DNA from 4 places in the Cupriavidus sp. 01L415 genome. Region 2 is predicted to be linked to each of the others. Evidence: predicted binding sites of a transcription regulator. Region 2 holds the regulator's gene; each other region holds the start of a gene.
What was found. Region 2 encodes FNR, which switches genes on or off when oxygen is low (the NO sensors DNR and NnrR bind a similar motif). Its sites were predicted from a motif close to TTGATNNNNATCAA; they were not measured.

Region 1 (5,037 bases), on a different contig from region 2:
TGCGGCAGGTGCTGGCGGGCGGCGTGGAGTCTGGTTTCCACCTGATCTTCGCGGCGGGCGCCGTGGCCGCCATCATCGCGCTGGTGATCGTGCGCCGGATGCCGGACCTGGAGCTGCGCAGCAGCGTGACGGAACACGCAGCCACCATGGCGATGGACTGAGGCCACACCGGGGTGCGCCGATCCTGCCGAAAGCGTAGACTTTCTTGCACGATCGATCCCGGAGCCTAACCCCATGACCCGCCACCGTTCTTCGGCTGCCCTCACGCTTCGCCGCACCGCGCTCGTTGGCGCGCTGGCCCTGGCCGCCGCAGCCGCCACGCTGCCGCGCCCTGCCCGCGCCGCCGACAAGCCCGCCCCGGCTGCGCAGTCGGCGGGCAGTTGCCCGGCGGCCCTGAACTTCAAGTTCCCGAGGCTGCAGGACGAGTCGCCGCAGAATCTCTGCCAGTACGCCGGCAAGGTCGTGCTGGTGGTCAACACCGCCAGCTATTGCGGTTTCACGCCGCAGTACGAAGGCCTTGAGGCGCTCTACGCCAAATACCGCGACCGCGGCCTGGTGGTGATCGGGTTCCCGTCGAACGATTTCTCGCAAGAGCCTGGCTCGGCCAAGGAGATCTCGGACTTCTGCTACAACACCTACGGCGTCAAGTTCCCGATGCTCGGCAAATCGCACGTACGCGGCAGCGATGCCAATCCGATGTACGAGCTGCTGGCGAAGGAAACCGGCACGGCGCCGAAGTGGAACTTCTACAAGTACCTGATCGACCGCAAGGGCCAGGTAGTCGGCAGCTATAACAGCATGGTCAAGCCGGACGACAAGCAATTCGTCGCCAGGATCGAGCAACTGCTGAGCACGCGCTGACGGTCGACAGCTGAGTTCACCGCGTTCACGACGCGCGCGCCCGGCTTCCGTCGCCGCGCGCGTACCAGCCGTGCACGGCCATGGCGACGGCGACAAAGGCCGCGCCCGTCAGGCAGGCGCCCGCCCATCCCGCCACGGCCCACGCCAACCCACCGGCCAGCGCGCCGAGCGCACCACCCACAAAGAAGATTCCAACGAACAACCCGTTGAGTCGGCCGCGCGCCGCCGGGTCCAGCAGGTTGATTTCGCGTCGACCGAGCGTCTGGTCGGCCGTCACGCCGGCATCGATCAACGCCGCCGCCACCGCCAGCGCCCCCAGCGCCACGGCGCGGTGCGACATCAGCGATATGCCGAAACGCTCCGTCGCGGCGATGCCCGCCAGCACACAGGCCGCCAGGATGACCAGATGGCTGATCAGCGTGCCTGCACGCGTCAGGCCATGATCGCCGGCACGCCCGGCCAGCGGCGCCACGACAGCGCCCGTCGCCCCAGCCAGCGCAAACCATGCCAGTCCCTGGCTGTCGAGCGAAAACGGTGGCAGCGCCAGTCGTAGCCCCACGGCGGTCCAGAACGCGCTGAACGAGCCCATCGTCAGGCCCGCTGTCAGCGCATGACGCCGCAGCACGGGCTGGCGACGCAGCAAGTGCCACATCGATCCGATCAGGCTCGCATAGTCGTGGTCGCCCGCTGGCTGGCGGCGCGGCAGCCAGCGCAGCAACACCGCGGCCAGCGCCAGGTCCATGCCGGCCAGCATGGCATAGCAGGTACGCCAGCCACCGGCGCCGGCCAGCAGGCTGGCCATCGGGCGCGACAGCAGCACGCCGACCATCAGGCCGCTCATGACGTTGCCCACCGCGCGGCCGCGCGTGGCCTCGGGGGCCATCGACGCCGCCAGCGGCACCAGCATCTGGATCGCACAGGACGCCGCGCCTGCCGCGCAGGCCGCGAGCAGGAACACCGCGCCGGAACGCGCAGTGGCCGCCAGCGCCAGCATGGCTGCGCACACCAGTAAGGTGACCACGGCAAGGCGACGATTCTCAAAGATGTCCGCCAGCGGCACGACGAGCACGAGCCCCATCGCATAGCCGAGTTGCGGCAGCATCGGCACGAGGCCACGCCAGGCGGACGGCAAGGCGAGCGCATCGGCGATGGGCCCGGTCAGCGGCTGGGCGGCAAACAGGTTGATGACCATTACGCCGATGGCGGCGGCAAACAGCAGGGTCATCGGCGTGGTGAGCGTGGCGGGATGCGAGGGCGCGGAAGATGGTGCGCCGAGACCGGCGGCAGGCTGGGGCATTGTGGCTCCGGGGTCACGAAAAGCGGTCAGTCGTCGAGCCACCATGCTATGGACGGCAACACTATGCGGCAATTGAATTATTCGGATAATCTTTATGCGAGTTTGTTTGCAGATTTGCATGCGCGCCTACCCAGAGTCCACCGAGTCCCGCCATGAATACTCGCGATATCGAAGCCTTCATCGCCGTCGTGGAAGCCGGATCCATCGTCCGGGCTGCCGACCGCCTTCACCTGACGCAACCTGGCCTCACGCGTCGCGTGCAAAGCCTGGAGGCGCTGATCGGTGTAGCGCTGCTCGACCGTCATGCCAAGCCGCTGCGCCCGACGGCCGCCGGGCAGGAGGTCTACGAACTCGGTAAGCGTGTGCTGATGGCCACCGAGGACCTGATGGCGCGCGCTTCGCATCGTGCCGAGCCGGTGGGCGAGATGCGCATCGGCGTGCCGCCATTTCTTTCCGAGCTGGCACTGTCGTCGCCGGTGGATCAGTTGCGTGAGCGGTTTGGTCGCCTGACCGTCCGCGTGACCGCAGGCTGGTCGCCGGGCATCATCGAGCAACTCGAAAGCGGCCGGATCGATGTGGCGGCCGTTCTGCTGCCCGAGTACGTCGCGCTGCCGCCGGGCCTGACCGGGCGGGAGCTGGGGCGGCAACCGATGTGCGTGGTGGCCCCCAGGTCGATGACCTTTCCGGAGGCTGGCGTTACGTTGCGCGACCTCGCCACGCAGCCCTGGGTGCTGAACCAGGACGGCTGCGGCATGCGATCCGCGCTGAAGCGCGCACTGGAGACGGAGCGATTGCCTTTCGATGTCGCCGTGGAAGCGTTCGGCGCCGAGTTGCAGTTGTCGCTGGTCGCGCGCGGCGTCGGGATTGGCGTCGCGACCCCAGCAGGGCTTGCACGCAGCGTGCATCGCAGTGCGTTGCAGATTGTCCCCGTGCGCAACTTCGATGCGGCGCTGATTGCGTGGCTTGCTCACGCACCGCTGCCGCGCCGGCTGGTAGCGCCCGTGGAGCTGCTGTACACCGCGCTCAGGGAAGGGTGGTCCGCCGCATCGGATCCTGCGCAAGGCGATTCGGGTGTCGGCATCGCCTGATGCCGTGGCCGCAACGTCAAGCGATTCGACATCGACCGGCCTTCCGAAAACGGCACGTGGTTTGTAGAAAGCCGATTTCGTTCCCGCGCGCCCTTGATCTCCGTCAAGCGAGGGTGCCTCAGACCTTATTACTTTCGCCGCTTCATAGCAAAAAAGTGAAAGGGGGGATCATGGGCACCGTGTTGTACGAATCGGATGGGCACGTCTGCGTGGCATTCACCGACCTGGTGGAGGAAGAGCACGGCGAAGTCGTGCAGAGCAATCAGTTCCTGGTTGTGGATCACGGTCACGCCGCGCTGATCGACCCCGGCGGACAAATGACCTACAGCGAGCTCTACCTGACCATCAGCCGCTACTTTCCACCCAAGCAACTCGACTACGTCCTGGCCTCGCATGCGGACCCGGATATCGTGGCTTCGGTGGGACGCTGGCTGACGGCGTCGGATAGCCGCGTGCTGATCTCGCAGGTGTGGGCACGGTTTCTCCCGCATTTCTGTCAGGCCGGCAAGACCGAAGGCCGCATCGTGACGATTCCGGATGCCGGCATGGTCGTGCCTTTGGGGCAAAGTCATCTGCTGGCCGTGCCGGCGCATTTCCTCCATTCGGAAGGCAATTTCCAGTTCTACGACCCCGTCAGCAAGATCCTGTTTTCGGGTGACCTTGGCGCGGCGATGACGTCGGCGGCGGAGGCGGGCGGCGTGGTGACCGACTTCGATGCCCACGCAGAGCGCATGCTGCCGTTCCACGCGCGCTATATGAGCGGCAACCGCGCGTGCCGGTTGTGGGCTGCCATGGCGCGGACGATGGAGATCGACTGGATCGTGCCGCAGCACGGTCCGTCGTTCCGGGGCAGGGCGATGGTGACGCGCTTTATCGACTGGGTCGAGCAGCTCCAGTGTGGGCTGGACCTGCTCGAGCCCTCGCATTACCGCGTGCCGACGCATGATCGGCTGCAGCTCCGTTAGTCGCGTACCAGTCCCTCAGCACGCATCGCATCCTGCACGGCAGGGCGTGCCGCTACGCGCGACAGGTAATCCTGCAGCGATGGGTACGCATTCATCGGTACGTGCAGCAGCCGTGCCCAACTGGCGATCGTGAAGCAATACGCGTCCGCCACGGTGAACTGCTGGCCCATCAGGTACTCACGCGTGGCCAGGTGCTGGTCGATTTCGGCAAAGCGCTTGTGGATCTTCGCCTTGCATTCCTCGATCGTGCTGGCCGCGGTTTCCTTGTGCCAGAGCCACGGGCTGAAGACCTTGTGGAGTTCCGTGGAGATCAGCGTCAGCCAGCGCACCGCTTCGAGCCGTGCCTGGGTGCCCGCCTGGGGCAGCAGGTTGCGCGCGGGGACCTGGTCGGCGATGTACTGGAGCAGGGCGGAGGCCTCGGTGTGGCGCGAGCCGTCGTCCAGTTGCAGCAGCGGCACGTAGCCGCGCGGGTTGATCGCGTAGTAGTCGTTGGTGCCGTGCTCGGGCTCGGCCAGCGTGTGGTGGATCAGGTCGACCCGGGCGAGCGTGACGGGCAGGCCGGCTTCGCGCAGCGCGATATGAACGGCCAGTGAGCAGGCGGCAGGGGAGTAGTACAGCTTCATCGTCGAGGTCCTCGGACTGGAGGCGCGACGCGGGATGCGTCGCGCGGTGAAGCCAGTCTAGGCAGGGCGATGAGTGGCCACAATGCGTGGCCACGCACACGGCGTATGCAAAAGTGCAGACGTCAGGCGGGGGCTAGTCGAGCAGCTTCGCCAGCCCGGAAGGCAGGCCGCTGTTCGGCTTGCGCGGCGGCCGCGCAAAGCTG
Region 2 (5,037 bases):
TGACGAGACAACAATATATCCAAGCCGGAACCCACAGTCATGAGTGATTTTTTTTCCGATTTCTGGAGTTACTACATCGCAGCCATCGCGCTCGTCGGCATCGTCTGGTGCGTGTGGCTGCTTTTTTCCCAACGCAAGATCACCAAGAGTGCCGGTGCGGCGGATGACACAGGCCACGTCTGGGACGGCGACCTGCGCGAACTCAACAATCCGCTGCCACGATGGTGGATGTGGATGTTCCTGCTGGCTTGTATCTTCAGCGTGGCATACCTGATCCTCTACCCTGGACTTGGATCCTATGCGGGTGTGCTGGGCTCTTCCACACAGGGCGAACTGGCGGCACATCGCCAGGCTGCGGAGAAGACGCAGCACGAGATCTACGCCCGCTACCTGAAGATGGATGTCAAGCAGGTGGCGGCCGATGCCGACGCCCGCGAGATCGGTCAGCGTCTGTTCCTGAACTACTGCGCGCAGTGCCATGGGTCTGACGCACGGGGCAGTCGCGGTTTTCCGAATCTGACCGATAACGATTGGCTCTACGGTGGCGACCCCGACACGATCCAGCAATCGATCACGAAGGGCCGCAACGGCATGATGCCGCCGTTCGCGGGTGCGATCGACGGCAAGCAGGCCGGCGACACCGCACAATACGTGCGGTCACTATCTGGCCTGTCCTACGATCCGATCCGGGCCTCCCGTGGCGAGAGCACGTTCAAGACGACCTGCGTGGCTTGCCATGGATCCGGTGGCAAGGGCAACCAGGCGCTAGGCGCGCCGAACCTCTCGGATGGTGTCTGGCTGTATGGCAGTTCGGAGGGTTCGATCGTTGATGCCATTCTCAAGGGCCACAACGGCCACATGCCCGCACATGAGGAAATCCTGACGCCGGAGCGGATCCGCATGCTGACAGCCTATGTCTGGGGGCTGTCGAACAACGGGGGGGTCGGCCAATGATCAACTGCCCCGGTGCCGGACGGCATGTCGTCCGCCGGGGCGTGAGGGCACAACGATGAACGCGCCCCCGAACGCCCCACCCAAAACCTCGCTTGACACTTCCGTGCCCAATCCGTCCAGGAGCGCTACGCCCGCAAGTGGTGCATCCTGGCGGCCGGCGCCTCAGCCACAGCTTGGCGAGACCTCCGATGAAACGCTGTACGAGGTGCGGCGCAAGATCTATCCGCGCTCCGTGACCGGCGCATTTTCCAGTTGGCGGGTCTGGCTGGTCATCCTGACGCAACTGATCTACTACGGTACGCCGTGGCTTCAGTGGAATAGCCGGCAGGCTGTGCTGTTCGATCTCGGGGCCCGGAAGTTCTATATCTTCGGCCTGGTGATGTGGCCTCAGGATGTGATCTATCTCGCCGTCCTGCTGGTGATCTCAGCGCTTTCGCTGTTTCTCTTCACAGCCATTGCCGGGCGTTTGTTCTGCGGCTATGCGTGCCCGCAAACGGTCTACACGGAAATCTTCATGTGGATCGAGCGGCATGTGGAAGGCGACCGCATCGCACGCATCCGGCTCGATGGCGAACCATGGAGCCTGCGCAAGGTCCGGCTCAAGGCTACCAAGCACACACTGTGGATACTGATTGCCTTGTGGACGGGCTTCACGTTCATCGGCTACTTCGCACCTATCCGTGAACTGGGACGCGAGGTTCTCAACTTCACGCTGGGCCCCTGGCAGGCGTTCTGGATGCTGTTCTATGCGTTTGCCACTTGGGGCAACGCCGGATTCATGCGCGAACAGGTGTGCAAGTACATGTGCCCCTATGCGCGGTTCCAAAGCGTGATGGTGGATCGCGATACCTACGTCGTCACCTATGACGTGGGTCGTGGCGAGCCGCGCGGCAGCCGTTCGCGCAAGACGGACCGACACGATGCGGGACTTGGTGATTGCGTCGGCTGCAGTATCTGTGTGCAGGTGTGTCCGACGGGCATCGACATCCGCGATGGTCTGCAGTATGAGTGCATCGGCTGCGGAGCATGTATCGATGCCTGCAACCAAGTGATGGACAAAATGGAGTATCCGCGCGGACTGATCCGCTATACGTCGGAAAACGCCATGCGCAAGTCGCTGTCCATTACTGATGCACGCAAGAGACTGTTCCGGCCGCGGACCATCATCTACACGTTGATCTGGATGGTGATGGTGGCGGGCTTTGTGGGATCGTTGGCCATGCGCACGCCGCTCAAGGTGGACATCATCCGGGACCGAGGTGCGCTTGGTCGTGAAGTGGAGGGCCGCTGGATCGAAAATGTGTACCGGCTGCAGATCATCAACACGACGGAAGCGCCGATGCGCATTCGTGTGCAGGCTGAAAGCGCCGACCTGAAGGGGCTGACCGTCGAGTACGACACCGCTGCGGAGTCGCTGGCGCCCACGTCGAACCGACTGCTGCCGATTCGCATCCGTGTGCCGATTGACGACGCGAAGCAGGGCACTCACAAGATCGACGTCACCGTGACCAGCGAGGGCGGTGAGCAAGGGGGAGCGCATATCCGGCAATCCACCAGTTTCATCGTGCCGCGGAACCTGTGACGTCGTGATCGTCGACAAGGAGATCTGAATGACACCCAAAGAAAGCAAGTCCTGGTGGAAAGAGCCGTGGCCTTGGTTCCTGATGTCCGGCCCGTTGCTGGCGATGATCGGCTGCGGTGTGACAATCTGGCTGGCGAGCACGCACGCGGATACTCCCGTCAGCGGGGCCGCGAGCCACGGGCTGGTAGTCGAAAAAGTCGATGGGCCACGCGTGCCTGCCGCCGTCCGTGCGGAAGCGTCGACTGGGGGACGCCCATGAGATTGCGCTGGCTGATGTGGGTGCTATGGCCAGCGTTCCTGGTGGGCGGCGCGGCCACGGCAATGGTCTTCTCGGTTGTGGATCCCGGTGATCTCAGTTTTTTCGGGCAGCCCGTAGAAGTGTCACGCCTGGCGGTCTATACGGTGGGGTTTCTGCTGGCGTGGCTGTTTTGCGCGTTGTCGAGCGGACTGACGTTGTACACGATGCCGACCAAGCTGAGTGACACGGACGAACTGGAGTAGCGGCAGCGAGTTGGAGGACCACGAAAAAGGCCGCCCTGAAGGCGGCCTCTGGTCTGCGATAGGATTGGCTTAGCAGGAGCGGCTGTAGACTTGCTTGATACCTGCCATGTCGACGAGTTTGACGTGACGCTGGCGGATCTGGATCAGGCCGGCCTCCGCAAAACGAGAGAACAAGCGGCTGACGGTTTCGAGCTTGAGGCCCAGGTAGCTGCCGATCTCCTCACGGCTCATGCGCAGAACGAACTCGCTTGCCGAATAGCCTCGAGCTGACAGGCGTTCGGACAGATTTACGAGGAATGCCGCCAGCCGCTCTTCGGCCCGCATGGAACCGAGCGTGAGAAGCATGACCTGGTCCTGCGAGATTTCCTTGCTCATCAGTCGCAGGAACTGGTGTTGCAGTGATGGCAGTTGGCCCGATAACGACTGCAGGTCGCCGAAGCGCACCACGCAGACTTCGGTATCTTCGAGTGCGGTGGCATCGGATGCGTGTTGCATCTCGCCGAGACCGTCCAGACCAATAACCTCGCCGGGCAGATGGAACCCGGTGATCTGGGATCGTCCGTCTTCCATCGTGACGTGCGTTTTCAGCGTACCGAAACGAATGGCATAGACAGCGTTGAGCGGATCACCCATGCGATACAGCGTCTCACCTTTGTGTACGCGAATACGCTCCTGCACAAGCGAGTCTATTTTCGCGAGGTCTTGCTGAGACATCCCCACGGGCAGGCAAATCTGGCCCATAGCACACGTGGAGCAACGGGGCGACATTTCAGTGACGGGGATGGAAGTAAGCAATTAAGGCTCGTTGTAAAGCGCAAGCGGTGAGGGCGCGATTCATACATTTTACAGCGTGATGTGACGCTGAAGCGAGGAACAGTTGCCATTTGGTGTGCTTTTTAGCGTTTTTGCCCTGGCCTTGCTGGGTGGCGTGCATTGCGCTGCCATGTGTGGCGGCATTGCAATGGCGGCGGAACAGCGTGGCTTCGCAAGCGTCCCTGCGGTTGTGCATCGAACGCCGCGTGGTTGGGTCTTCGAACTGCTCGTCATGCACGCGGGACGTCTCACGACGTACATGCTGCTTGGCGCGCTGATGGGCGCGGTGGGGGCAACGGCGTGGAAGCAGGAGTACCTGCCGCTGCAGCGATGGCTGTATGCGTTGGGAAGCGCCTTGCTGGTGCTGTCGGGGCTCTGGTTGTTGCGTGGCAAGGTGCCGCGTGCTGTCTGGGTCGAGAAACTTGCTACAGGTGGGGCGCAATACATCACAAGACATTGCCGGGTTATTGGCGCGCACGTGCCCGCGGGCTTGCGACGACGGCCCGGGCCGCTGGCGCGTCGCTACGGCATGGGGCTCGCGTGGGGGATCGTGCCATGCGGGATGGTCTATGGGGCACTCGCGTTGGCGCTGCTGGCCGGTAACGCCGCATCAGGGGCGCTGGTGATGGGCGCGTTTGGTCTGGGTACGTTGCCGAATCTGCTAGTTATCTCCGGGTTGTCGGGATATTTACGTCACTTGTCCCGCCGGCGCGCCGTAAGGGTGATTGCCGGGGTGATCGTAATGGCCTTTGGATTGCTCGGTATTGCGCGGGCGTTCTGGCTTCCGGATACGCTGAATCAGATCGGATTCTGCATGGTGCTCTGAGGCTACCTGAGGCTACCTCTTCGTGAAATCCGCCACGAACTGATGGCGCCTGCTCGGTGCGGGTTGCGGGGCGGGCTGGAAATGCCATACAATCGCGAGAACCACGGTATTGCGCTGCATTACGCTCGTGGCGTCGCCGGGGCGGCACTCCTGATCTGGGGTGCGAGTCCTGGGGTCCTCGGCGGCATGAATTGCCGGACCCGTCCCCACAGTTCATCCGGTTCAAAAGATCTGGTTCAAAAGGCCGGGCGGCGCTGTGGAGCGGTGGCGCTGGCTCAGGACGTAGCATGTCCGGGCCAATATCCGTTATTTTCTTGCCGCCTTGGCAATCTGGTTGTCCTGGCGAATGTCCGCCCAAGAG
Region 3 (5,037 bases), on a different contig from region 2:
AACAGCACCGCAGTAAAGCCGTCGCAGACACCGCGTAGCGCACGCCCGACGAGCAGCAGCAAGGCGTCCGGGCGAACGCCGGCGGGCAAGACGAGCCGCGCGAACCAGTCGTGGCCCGGGGCGGCAATCGGATCCGTGTGGGGGCGTCGCATCATGATGTCGCGCCGGCGCTTGCCAGCCTAGTGATGCAGCAACGGATATACAGCCAGTCCGATCAGCGCCGCCCCGGCGACGATGACGGGCTCCGGCAACTTTCTGAACCTGAGCAGCAGTGCCGCGGTGCCGAGGGCAAGCAATATCGTCGGCACATCGACAATGGAACGCTTGGCCAGCACGATCACCGCACCGGTGATGGCGCCGACCGCGGCCGCGGTGACGCCATCGACAAAGGCAAGGATGGCGGGCAGCTTGCCGTACTTCTTGAAGTACGGCGCAGGCAGGATGGTGAACAGGTAGCACGGCAGGAATGTCGCCAGCGCCGCAACACAAGCGCCCGGCAGACCGGCGACCAGGTAGCCGATGAAGCCAACGGTGATCACCACAGGCCCGGGCGTGATCATCGCCACGGCTACCGCATCGACAAACTGCTTGTCGTTCAGCCAGTGGAAATCCGTGACAACGCCGCCGTAGAGGAAGGGCACGATGGCCAGGCCCGACCCGAACACGAACGCCCCCGCCTTGGCAAAGAACACGCCGATCTGCGTCAGCAGCGGCCAGTCCATCGTGCTGAACATGCCGCCGGCCGCTGGCAACTGAACGGCGGCCAGCGCGTTGACCCCGCCGCCCTGTTGCAGCCACCTGGGCGGCGCGCGCCAGAACCAGTTCACGAAGCCGGCCGCAAGGAACAGCCACGCTACCTCCGATTCGGTGATAACCGTCACGGCGACAAGGATCAGGTAAATCGCCCAAAGCAGCTTGTCTTTGCCCACGCTCTTCATGGTGAGCTTCCAGGCGCTGATCGCGATGATGCCGATGACAGCCGCGCCCACGCCATAGAACACCGCCTGCATCCACGACAATCCACCGAGGCGGACATAGGCCCAGCCCAGTGCGATGACCATCAGGAACGATGGCAGCACAAAGCCGATTCCGACAAGGGTGGCGCCACGAATGCGGTAATGCACGTAGCCCAGATAGATCGCGAGCTGGGCAGCCAGAGGTCCGGGCGCCAGTTGCGCGAGGGCCAGCCCTTCCTTGTAGTCGGCATCCGTGATCCATTGGCGCCGGTCCACCAGGTCGCGGTGCATGTAGCCCGTCAGCGCCACCGGGCCGCCGAAGCCGAACGTCCCAAGACGAATGAAATAGAGCACGAGGTGCCAGAGCGTGTAGCCAGGCTGCTCGGCGGTCGGCACCTGGGGAAGACCGGCTTGCTGCGTGTCGGACATAGATGTTCCTTGAAAACGGTCGAATCAGGGTCTTCCGCTTGCGGAGAAATGGGTATACAGGGAGTCGAGCACCTGTCCCGTCTCGGCCAGCAGCGCGTCATCGTGGGCCAGCCGTTCGCGAGCCCCCGCCAGCATGGCTTCAAAGCCGCTGGCTTCCGGCACCGCCACGCCGCCGACATCGAGCGAATGCACCATCGCGCCCAGGCGGCGCAGGCCGCGGTCTGTTTCCAGGCCGAAGCTCGCCAGCAACACCTCGAAGGAAACACGGTCGCCGACGTGTGTGAACGTGGCGCCGTCGAAGTCAAAGCCGAGCGCGTCGGCCGGGCAATCGGCCGGCGTGTCGAGCCACACGAAACGGGCATGCGGGTCGATAAATCGCTGGATCAGCCAGGCACTGGCCACGCGGTCCACCCACAGGCGGCGGCGTGTTGCCCACAATCGGCCCTGATACTGCATCGGATCCCGTCGGGCGATGCCGTCCGCCAGCGGATGCGGTTCCCCGGGGGATTGAAGGGTCTCGATGGCGCCGGCGAAGTCCTGCCACTGCGCCTCGGCACGGGCCGATGCCTCATTGGGAAAAAAGTCGATATGCCGAATGGATTCATACACCCGCCCGTGCCGGCGCAGCAGGCGGCTCAGTTCGGTCCCGTTCAGCCGGGCCAGGGTGGCGCGGGATTCCGAGAGTGCCGCCAGCAGTTCACCGTAGTCGGCCCCCCGGTCAAACAGGTCACGGTAGGCAGCGGCCTCGTCCGGATCATGGGCGCTCACATGCAACAGCCAGGCTTGACCGCCTTCCTGCAGCGTTTCGTCGGCCAGCTTGCGTAGCTGTGCCACGTGCTCCTGACCTGCCGGCAACAGGTAGGCGCCGTCGCGCAGCGCGGCGCAGCCGAGGTTTCTGAGGGCGCGCCAGATCCGCATGCGCGCGGTGGCGCCGGAGGTCGGCAGGCTGACGATCAGCAGGTTCCAGGCATCGGAGGCGGGGGTCATGGGCACATCATAGGAACCCATAGACTAATCTTCAATGCTGTAGCGATCTCTACATATATGCCTCATACATCATTTGTTGTTCTGACCCGGACGGCTATGCCCGTTTGACGTAACGCAAACGCGGCGCGCCCGAACGGCCTACCCTGAGATCAAGGATGCCTCTCAGGTTTTCGACCGCATCCGCCCCCCGATCCAGACAGAGGACACTCTCATGTACCAGCGCATCCTTCTCGCCGTTGACGGCGGCCCCTCTTCGGAACTCGCCCTCTCGCAGGCGCAGTACATGGCCAGGGCCACGAATGCCGAGGTGAAGGCCATCTTTGTCGTGGACGACAGCGATCTGTTCTTCGAAACGAGCTATATCGACCCCAACGACGTGCTGCGCGGCTTGATCAGCGTCGGGCAGCAGGCGCTGGCCTCGGCGGCGCGGAAACTGAACGAGGCCGGAATCCGCTGCATCACCGAACTGATCGAGAGGCCCGTTGCGCCCGGGCAGATCTCCTCGACGATCGTCGCCCAGGCGGACGAATGGAGCGCCGATCTCATCGTCATGGGTACGCATGGCCGGCGCGGCATGAAGCGGCTGATCATGGGCAGCGTCTCGGAAGGGGTGATCGCGAAGACCAACAAGCCCGTATTACTGGTGCGCTCCGAACGCGCGGATTAGGCTGCGCGGCCAATCCTGCCTCGCGCGGGTCTCTTTGTTCCTGACGTGCCGGTGCCTGATCGCATCGGCGCGTCTTCTTGCGTCTCCCTCCTGCGAATTCTCCCAACGCAGACGAGTTGACCAGCGACGGCCGCCACATCACAAATTGACCCTGCTCAACCCGGCCTGTCTCGGCCCCCGCAGCCGCCGGCGGCGTGACTATAGTCGTTTAACGAACTAGAAGATTCGGAGACGAGCGGCCACCGCGGCATGCACATGCCCGCGCCGCAAGCCACGCCAGGCAACGCAACACAAGGGGCAATCGAGATGCTAAGTCCTCATGAATTCGCAGCCTTGCTGATTCTCAGCAACTCGGAGCGGCACGGGGAACTGGACCCTGCCGATATCGGCACCCTGGTCGAACGCCAATTGGTCCGTCTTGAATCCCGGAGCGCCGAGCGCAACGCGATACGGATCACCACGGACGGCGAGCGCTTGCTCCGTTCGATCGGCCGGGGCCGCTAACTCTGGCGAGAACGTGCTGACGGCGCTGGCTTCGTACTCTGCCCTCGTGTCGCAAACCAGCAAAGAATGGAGCCGGCGCAAACCATGGCGGCGCCCTTCCAGAATGCGAGCGAAAGCGGTGCTTGCAATAGCGCGGCCGCCAGGGCCGCGGACAGCACGGGGATGAAATACGACGCGCCGGCAAGAATGGTCACGTTCCCATGCAGAATGCCCACATTCCATGCGGCATAGCCGAACCCCATGGCTGACGCTGCCATCGCGAGATAGATGATCCCGTGGTAGCTCATTCCCATCGCGCCGTCTTCCGTCGTGAAGTACTTCAGCCACAATGCCAGCGCCGTCAATGTGAAGAACAGCGTGATGCCATTTTTGCCGCCAGCCATCCTGCTGGTGACGGTGCAATAGGCTGCCCAGATCAACGCACCAAAGAAGGCTAGTCCATAGCTGAGCGGATTCGTTTTGATATTCCCGACCATGCCTGCGATGTCCAGGCCCTGATCTCCGCCGAGTACAAGGCAGATTCCGACAACGGCTACCGCGAAGCCCGGCACGATCAGCAGATTGGACTTCTGCTGGTTGAACACAATGGCGGCCAGCATCGTAAAGCTCGGCCACAGATAGTTAACCATCCCAACCTCAATGGCTTGCCTGCCGCTGTTCGCATAGCCGATAGACAGGGACAGACAAAGCTCGTAGACAACGAACAGGATGCTGCCCCAGAACAGATATCGCCCGGAGAATTGCCGAACCTTCGTGAGCCCGACGGTGAAAGACAGCAATATGGCGCCGACTGTATAAATCAGGGCAGCGCCGCCGGTGGCGCCGAAGCTCTCACTCACACCACGAATCAGGCCGACGATCGAGCTCCATAGCAGAACTGCGGTCAGCCCAATCAGCGTTGCTTTTCTCTTGCCTTGCATGTCAGCACTTACAGTTGTTCATCGACCGGGAACGCGACACCTGCTTCCGCGATGAGGGTAGTTGACGACGGATGACGAAGTTGCGACCGGTATTCCGCCCTGCCGAATCCCGACGCCTTGTCGCCACCCAACGGCATGGTGATGTCGCCTTCGTCGCAACAGTTTACCGTCACAACCCCGGCGCGGATTTCCTCGATGCGGTGAAACGGCGGCAGCGAGCCCCGTGAACACTCGCACCAGAAACACAAAACCCGCGCCCATACAGGGGCGCGGGTTGGTATGCCTTCCCGGAAATGACCAGGCAGTTGTCGGCTGTCGGCGCCGAGGGACGGCAGATGGACGTCCCTCAGCGCCTCACACGGTCATTAGAACGCAGCACGCGCCTGGATGTAGACCATGCGCGGCGCGCCAACCAGTCGGCCGGCGTTACTGTCGGTGGTACGCGTGTAATAGCGCTTGTCGAACAGGTTATTGATGCCGATCGCGATATCGGTGTTCTTGCGCTGCGGCACCTTGAACATCGCCTGGATGTTCCATGTCCGGAAGCCCGGGATCAGCCCATTGCTGCCGTCCG
Region 4 (5,037 bases), on a different contig from region 2:
CACCGCTTCAACATCATCGACACCCCGGGCCACGTGGACTTCACCATCGAGGTGGAGCGTTCCATGCGCGTGCTGGACGGCGCGTGCATGGTGTACTGCGCAGTGGGTGGCGTGCAGCCCCAGTCGGAAACCGTCTGGCGTCAGGCCAACAAGTACGGCGTGCCGCGTCTGGCATTCGTCAACAAGATGGACCGTACCGGCGCGAACTTCTTCAAGGTCTACGACCAGCTGAAGACCCGCCTGAAGGCCAACCCGGTGCCCGTCGTGGTGCCGATCGGCGCTGAAGACGGCTTCCAGGGCGTCGTCGATCTGCTGGAAATGAAGGCGATCATTTGGGACGAAGCCAGCCAGGGCGTGAAGTTCGAATACCAGGACATCCCGGCTGAGCTGCAAGCCACCGCTGAAGAATGGCGCGAGAAGATGGTCGAGTCCGCCGCCGAAGCCAGCGAAGAGCTGATGGAAAAGTACCTGGGCGGCGAAGAGCTGACCCGCGCCGAGATCGTCAAGGCGTTGCGTGACCGTACCATCGCCTGCGAAATCCAGCCGATGCTGTGCGGCACGGCGTTCAAGAACAAGGGCGTGCAGCGTATGCTCGACGCCGTGATCGACTTCCTGCCGTCGCCGGTCGACATTCCGCCGGTTACGGGCACGGACGAGGACGACAGCGAGAAGAAGCTCGAGCGCAAGGCTGACGACAACGAAAAGTTCTCGGCACTGGCGTTCAAGATCATGACCGACCCGTTCGTTGGTCAGCTGATCTTCTTCCGCGTCTACTCGGGCAAGATCAATTCGGGCGACACCGTGTACAACCCGGTCAAGAGCAAGAAGGAACGCCTCGGCCGTATTCTGCAGATGCATGCCAACCAGCGCGAAGAAATCAAGGAAGTGCTGGCCGGCGACATCGCCGCTGCAGTGGGTCTGAAGGACGCCACCACGGGCGACACGCTGTGCGATCCGGCTGCACCGATCGTGCTCGAGCGCATGGTGTTCCCGGAGCCGGTGATCTCGCAGGCCGTCGAGCCGAAGACCAAGGCTGACCAGGAAAAGATGGGCATCGCCCTGAACCGCCTGGCCGCTGAAGATCCGTCGTTCCGCGTGCGTACCGATGAAGAATCGGGTCAGACCATCATTTCGGGCATGGGCGAGCTCCACCTCGAAATTCTGGTCGACCGCATGAAGCGCGAATTCGGCGTGGAAGCCAACATCGGCGCGCCGCAGGTGGCCTACCGCGAAACCATTCGCAAGAAGGCCGAAGACGTCGAGGGCAAGTTCGTCAAGCAGTCGGGCGGCCGCGGCCAGTACGGTCACGCTGTGATCACGCTGGAACCGCAAGAGCAGGGCAAGGGCTTCGAGTTCATCGACGCCATCAAGGGCGGTGTGATTCCTCGCGAATACATCCCGGCGGTCGAAAAGGGTATCGTCGACACGCTGCCGACCGGTATCCTGGCTGGCTTCCCGGTGGTGGACGTGAAGGTCACGCTGACGTTCGGTTCGTACCACGACGTGGACTCGAACGAAAACGCGTTCCGCATGGCCGGCTCGATGGCTTTCAAGGAAGCCATGCGCAAGGCCAGCCCGGTTCTGCTCGAGCCGATGATGGCCGTGGAAGTGGAAACGCCGGAAGACTACACGGGTACCGTGATGGGCGACTTGTCGTCCCGCCGCGGCATCGTGCAGGGCATGGACGACATGGTGGGCGGCGGCAAGATCATCAAGGCCGAAGTCCCGCTGTCGGAAATGTTCGGTTATTCCACGTCGCTGCGCTCGGCCACGCAAGGCCGCGCCACGTACACCATGGAATTCAAGCACTACTCCGAGGCACCGAAGAACATCGCCGAAGCCGTGATGACGGCCAAGGGCAAGTAAAAAGACGCTTCACCGCCACGCATGACCTGCGTGGTGGTGCAAAGAATTGAATCAGACTGTATTCCATTAGGAGCTGAAACATGGCAAAGGAAAAGTTCGAGCGGACCAAGCCGCACGTGAACGTAGGTACGATTGGTCACGTTGACCACGGCAAGACGACGCTGACGGCAGCGATTGCCACGGTGCTGGCCTCGAAGTTCGGTGGCGCCGCCAAGAAGTACGACGAAATCGARGCAGCGCCGGAAGAAAAGGCACGCGGTATTACCATCAACACCGCGCACGTCGAGTACGAAACGGCCAACCGCCACTACGCGCACGTTGACTGCCCGGGCCACGCTGACTATGTGAAGAACATGATCACGGGTGCCGCCCAGATGGACGGCGCGATCCTGGTGTGCTCGGCCGCTGACGGCCCGATGCCGCAGACGCGTGAGCACATCCTGCTGGCCCGCCAGGTTGGCGTGCCGTACATCATCGTGTTCCTGAACAAGTGCGACATGGTGGATGACGCCGAGCTGCTCGAGCTCGTCGAAATGGAAGTGCGCGAACTCCTGTCGAAGTACGACTTCCCCGGCGACGACACCCCGATCATCAAGGGTTCGGCCAAGCTGGCGCTGGAAGGCGACAAGGGCGAGCTGGGCGAAGTGGCCATCATGAACCTGGCCGACGCGCTGGACACGTACATCCCGACGCCGGAGCGCGCTGTGGACGGCACGTTCCTGATGCCGGTGGAAGACGTGTTCTCGATCTCGGGTCGTGGCACGGTGGTGACCGGCCGTATCGAGCGTGGCGTGGTGAAGGTCGGTGAAGAAATCGAAATCGTGGGTATCCGCCCGACGGTGAAGACCACCTGCACCGGCGTGGAAATGTTCCGCAAGCTGCTGGATCAAGGTCAGGCTGGCGACAACGTGGGTCTGCTGCTGCGCGGCACGAAGCGCGAAGACGTGGAGCGCGGCCAGGTGCTGTGCAAGCCGGGTTCGATCAAGCCGCACACGCACTTCACCGGCGAGGTGTACATCCTGTCGAAGGACGAAGGCGGTCGTCACACGCCGTTCTTCAACAACTACCGCCCGCAGTTCTACTTCCGTACGACCGACGTGACGGGCTCGATCGAGCTGCCGAAGGACAAGGAAATGGTGATGCCGGGTGACAACGTGTCGATCACCGTCAAGCTGATCGCCCCGATCGCCATGGAAGAAGGTCTGCGCTTCGCTATCCGTGAAGGCGGCCGTACCGTCGGCGCCGGCGTCGTGGCAAAGATCCTCGACTAAGCAGTTGCCGACGCGCATTCAGCGCTTCGACATCCTGCGTTCGCCGCACGTCAACAAGACCAGCCGCGATCAGTTCGAGATCCGCACCCACCAGCGCCTGATGGACATCGTCGACCCGACGGACAAGACCGTTGACGCGCTGATGAAGCTGGATCTGCCGGCCGGCGTGGACGTCGAGATCAAGGTGTAAGGTGCTTCGGGCCGGGGTCTCCGGCTTGTTGCAGCAAGAAGACGGCGAACGTGAGTTCGCCGTTTTTGCTTTGGTGTGAGCCTGGTCGAAGTCGGTTGGGCGGGCATCACGAATTTGATCTGTGCCAAATCTCGTGCAATCGGACGAGTCGGGCGGCGGCGTCTAGGCTATACGTCGACGGGTGGGGCATGTGCCCGAACCTGTTTCAGCCGACCGCGATGGCAAAGAAGTTTCCTCTCCATCCCAAGCATCCCGAGCGCATCTGCTGGGGCTGCGATAAATATTGCCCGGCGGATGCCATGGGATGCGGCAATGGTTCGGGTCGCACGCAGCATCCGCTCGAATTACTCGGCGATGACTGGCTGGACTTCGGTGACTGGGGGCTGGAGGCGCCGGATCGCGCCGGCCCGAACGGCAGCGATTGACCGCCGCACGATTCCCGCTCACCGATTCGCACGCTATCTCGTGCATCGCACCGTGTTTATGCTGGAAACGCCGCAAAAAAACACGTGAGCGTGCACCGCAGAGGAAAAAGCGCATCGCATGTTGCCCTTTCCAAATTAGTGCGATATAGTGTAAGGCTACCCGTTTCTCCGGGTAGTGGGGACCGTTTTGGTCGTGCGCAATCTCTTTCGCGCAACCCGCACTCACACAGTTTTCGTGTATTAATCAGCCCCGGCCAATCGCAGCTGGGAATGGAGCAAACCATGAGCCTTGGCCTTGTAGGTCGCAAGGTTGGCATGACCCGTATTTTCACGGACGACGGTGATTCGATTCCCGTTACCGTGGTCGAGGTCGGCGACAACCGCGTGACGCAAATCAAGACGGACGAGACCGACGGTTACACCGCGGTTCAAGTCACCTTCGGCAGCCGGCGCGCAAGCCGCGTCACCAAGCCGCTGGCGGGTCACCTCGCCAAAGCCGGCGTGGAAGCCGGTGAAGTCATCAAAGAATTCCGCATCGATGCAGCCAAGGCTGCCGAGCTGCAAGCTGGCAGCTCGCTGTCTGTCGACCTGTTCCAGGTTGGTCAGAAAATCGACGTGCAGGGCGTGAGCATCGGTAAGGGCTACGCCGGTACCATCAAGCGCTACCACTTCGCATCGGGTCGTGCCAGCCACGGTAACTCGCGTTCGCACAACGTGCCGGGTTCCATCGGTATGGCGCAGGATCCGGGCCGTGTGTTCCCCGGCAAGCGCATGACGGGTCACCTGGGTGACGTCACCCGCACCGTCCAGAACCTGGAAATCGCCAAGATCGACGCAGAGCGCAAGCTCCTGCTGGTCAAGGGCGCCATCCCCGGTTCCAAGGGCGGCAAGGTCATCGTTACTCCGGCCGTCAAGGCCAAAGCTTAAGGAGCGCATGTAATGGAACTCAAGCTCCTCCAGGACAACGGTCAAATCGGCGCCGGCGTTGCCGCGTCGCCCGAAGTGTTCGGCCGTGACTACAACGAAGCCCTCGTTCACCAGATCGTAGTTGCTTACCAGGCCAACGCTCGTAGCGGCAACCGTAAGCAGAAGGATCGTGAAGAGGTCAAGCACACGACCAAGAAGCCTTGGCGCCAGAAGGGTACGGGCCGTGCTCGTGCCGGTATGTCTTCCTCGCCGCTGTGGCGCGGGGGCGGCCGTATCTTCCCGAATTCGCCGGAAGAGAACTTCAGCCAGAAGGTCAACAAGAAGATGTTCCGTGCCGGTATGCGCTCGATTTACTCGC

Region 1: the regulator FNR is predicted to act here: its motif matches at 3,340-3,353, upstream of AC1DOX_RS29005 (oxygen-binding di-iron domain-containing protein).
Region 3: the regulator FNR is predicted to act here: its motif matches at 2,477-2,490, upstream of AC1DOX_RS26030 (universal stress protein).
Region 4: the regulator FNR is predicted to act here: its motif matches at 3,442-3,455, upstream of AC1DOX_RS18655 (DUF3079 domain-containing protein).

What each region holds. Positions count from the first base shown of each region.
Region 1 covers NZ_JBFTSP010000042.1:11,217-16,253, reverse strand. Annotated here, with positions in the region: gene AC1DOX_RS29025 (MDR family MFS transporter) at 1-161, shown strand, start outside; gene AC1DOX_RS29020 (glutathione peroxidase) at 235-861, shown strand; gene AC1DOX_RS29015 (MFS transporter) at 887-2,158, opposite strand; gene AC1DOX_RS29010 (LysR family transcriptional regulator) at 2,311-3,246, shown strand; gene AC1DOX_RS29005 (oxygen-binding di-iron domain-containing protein) at 3,417-4,211, shown strand; gene gstA (glutathione transferase GstA) at 4,208-4,834, opposite strand; gene AC1DOX_RS28995 (aspartate/glutamate racemase family protein) at 4,968-5,037, opposite strand, start outside.
Region 2 covers NZ_JBFTSP010000002.1:174,715-179,751, forward strand. Annotated here, with positions in the region: gene AC1DOX_RS06080 (cbb3-type cytochrome oxidase subunit 3) at 1-43, shown strand, start outside; gene ccoP (cytochrome-c oxidase, cbb3-type subunit III) at 40-954, shown strand; gene ccoG (cytochrome c oxidase accessory protein CcoG) at 1,010-2,536, shown strand; gene AC1DOX_RS06095 (hypothetical protein) at 2,565-2,795, shown strand; gene AC1DOX_RS06100 (hypothetical protein) at 2,792-3,037, shown strand; gene fnr (fumarate/nitrate reduction transcriptional regulator Fnr) at 3,107-3,832, opposite strand; gene AC1DOX_RS06110 (sulfite exporter TauE/SafE family protein) at 3,915-4,676, shown strand.
Region 3 covers NZ_JBFTSP010000029.1:13,213-18,249, reverse strand. Annotated here, with positions in the region: gene AC1DOX_RS26045 (MFS transporter) at 1-152, opposite strand, end outside; gene AC1DOX_RS26040 (chromate transporter) at 180-1,385, opposite strand; gene AC1DOX_RS26035 (chromate resistance protein ChrB domain-containing protein) at 1,410-2,372, opposite strand; gene AC1DOX_RS26030 (universal stress protein) at 2,584-3,039, shown strand; gene AC1DOX_RS26025 (hypothetical protein) at 3,295-3,543, shown strand; gene yddG (aromatic amino acid DMT transporter YddG) at 3,540-4,463, opposite strand; gene AC1DOX_RS26015 (aldehyde dehydrogenase family protein) at 4,472-4,711, opposite strand; gene AC1DOX_RS26010 (TonB-dependent receptor family protein) at 4,829-5,037, opposite strand, start outside.
Region 4 covers NZ_JBFTSP010000013.1:18,368-23,404, forward strand. Annotated here, with positions in the region: gene fusA (elongation factor G) at 1-1,866, shown strand, start outside; gene tuf (elongation factor Tu) at 1,947-3,137, shown strand; partial or broken gene rpsJ (30S ribosomal protein S10) at 3,142-3,327, shown strand; gene AC1DOX_RS18655 (DUF3079 domain-containing protein) at 3,546-3,752, shown strand; gene rplC (50S ribosomal protein L3) at 4,035-4,679, shown strand; gene rplD (50S ribosomal protein L4) at 4,692-5,037, shown strand, end outside.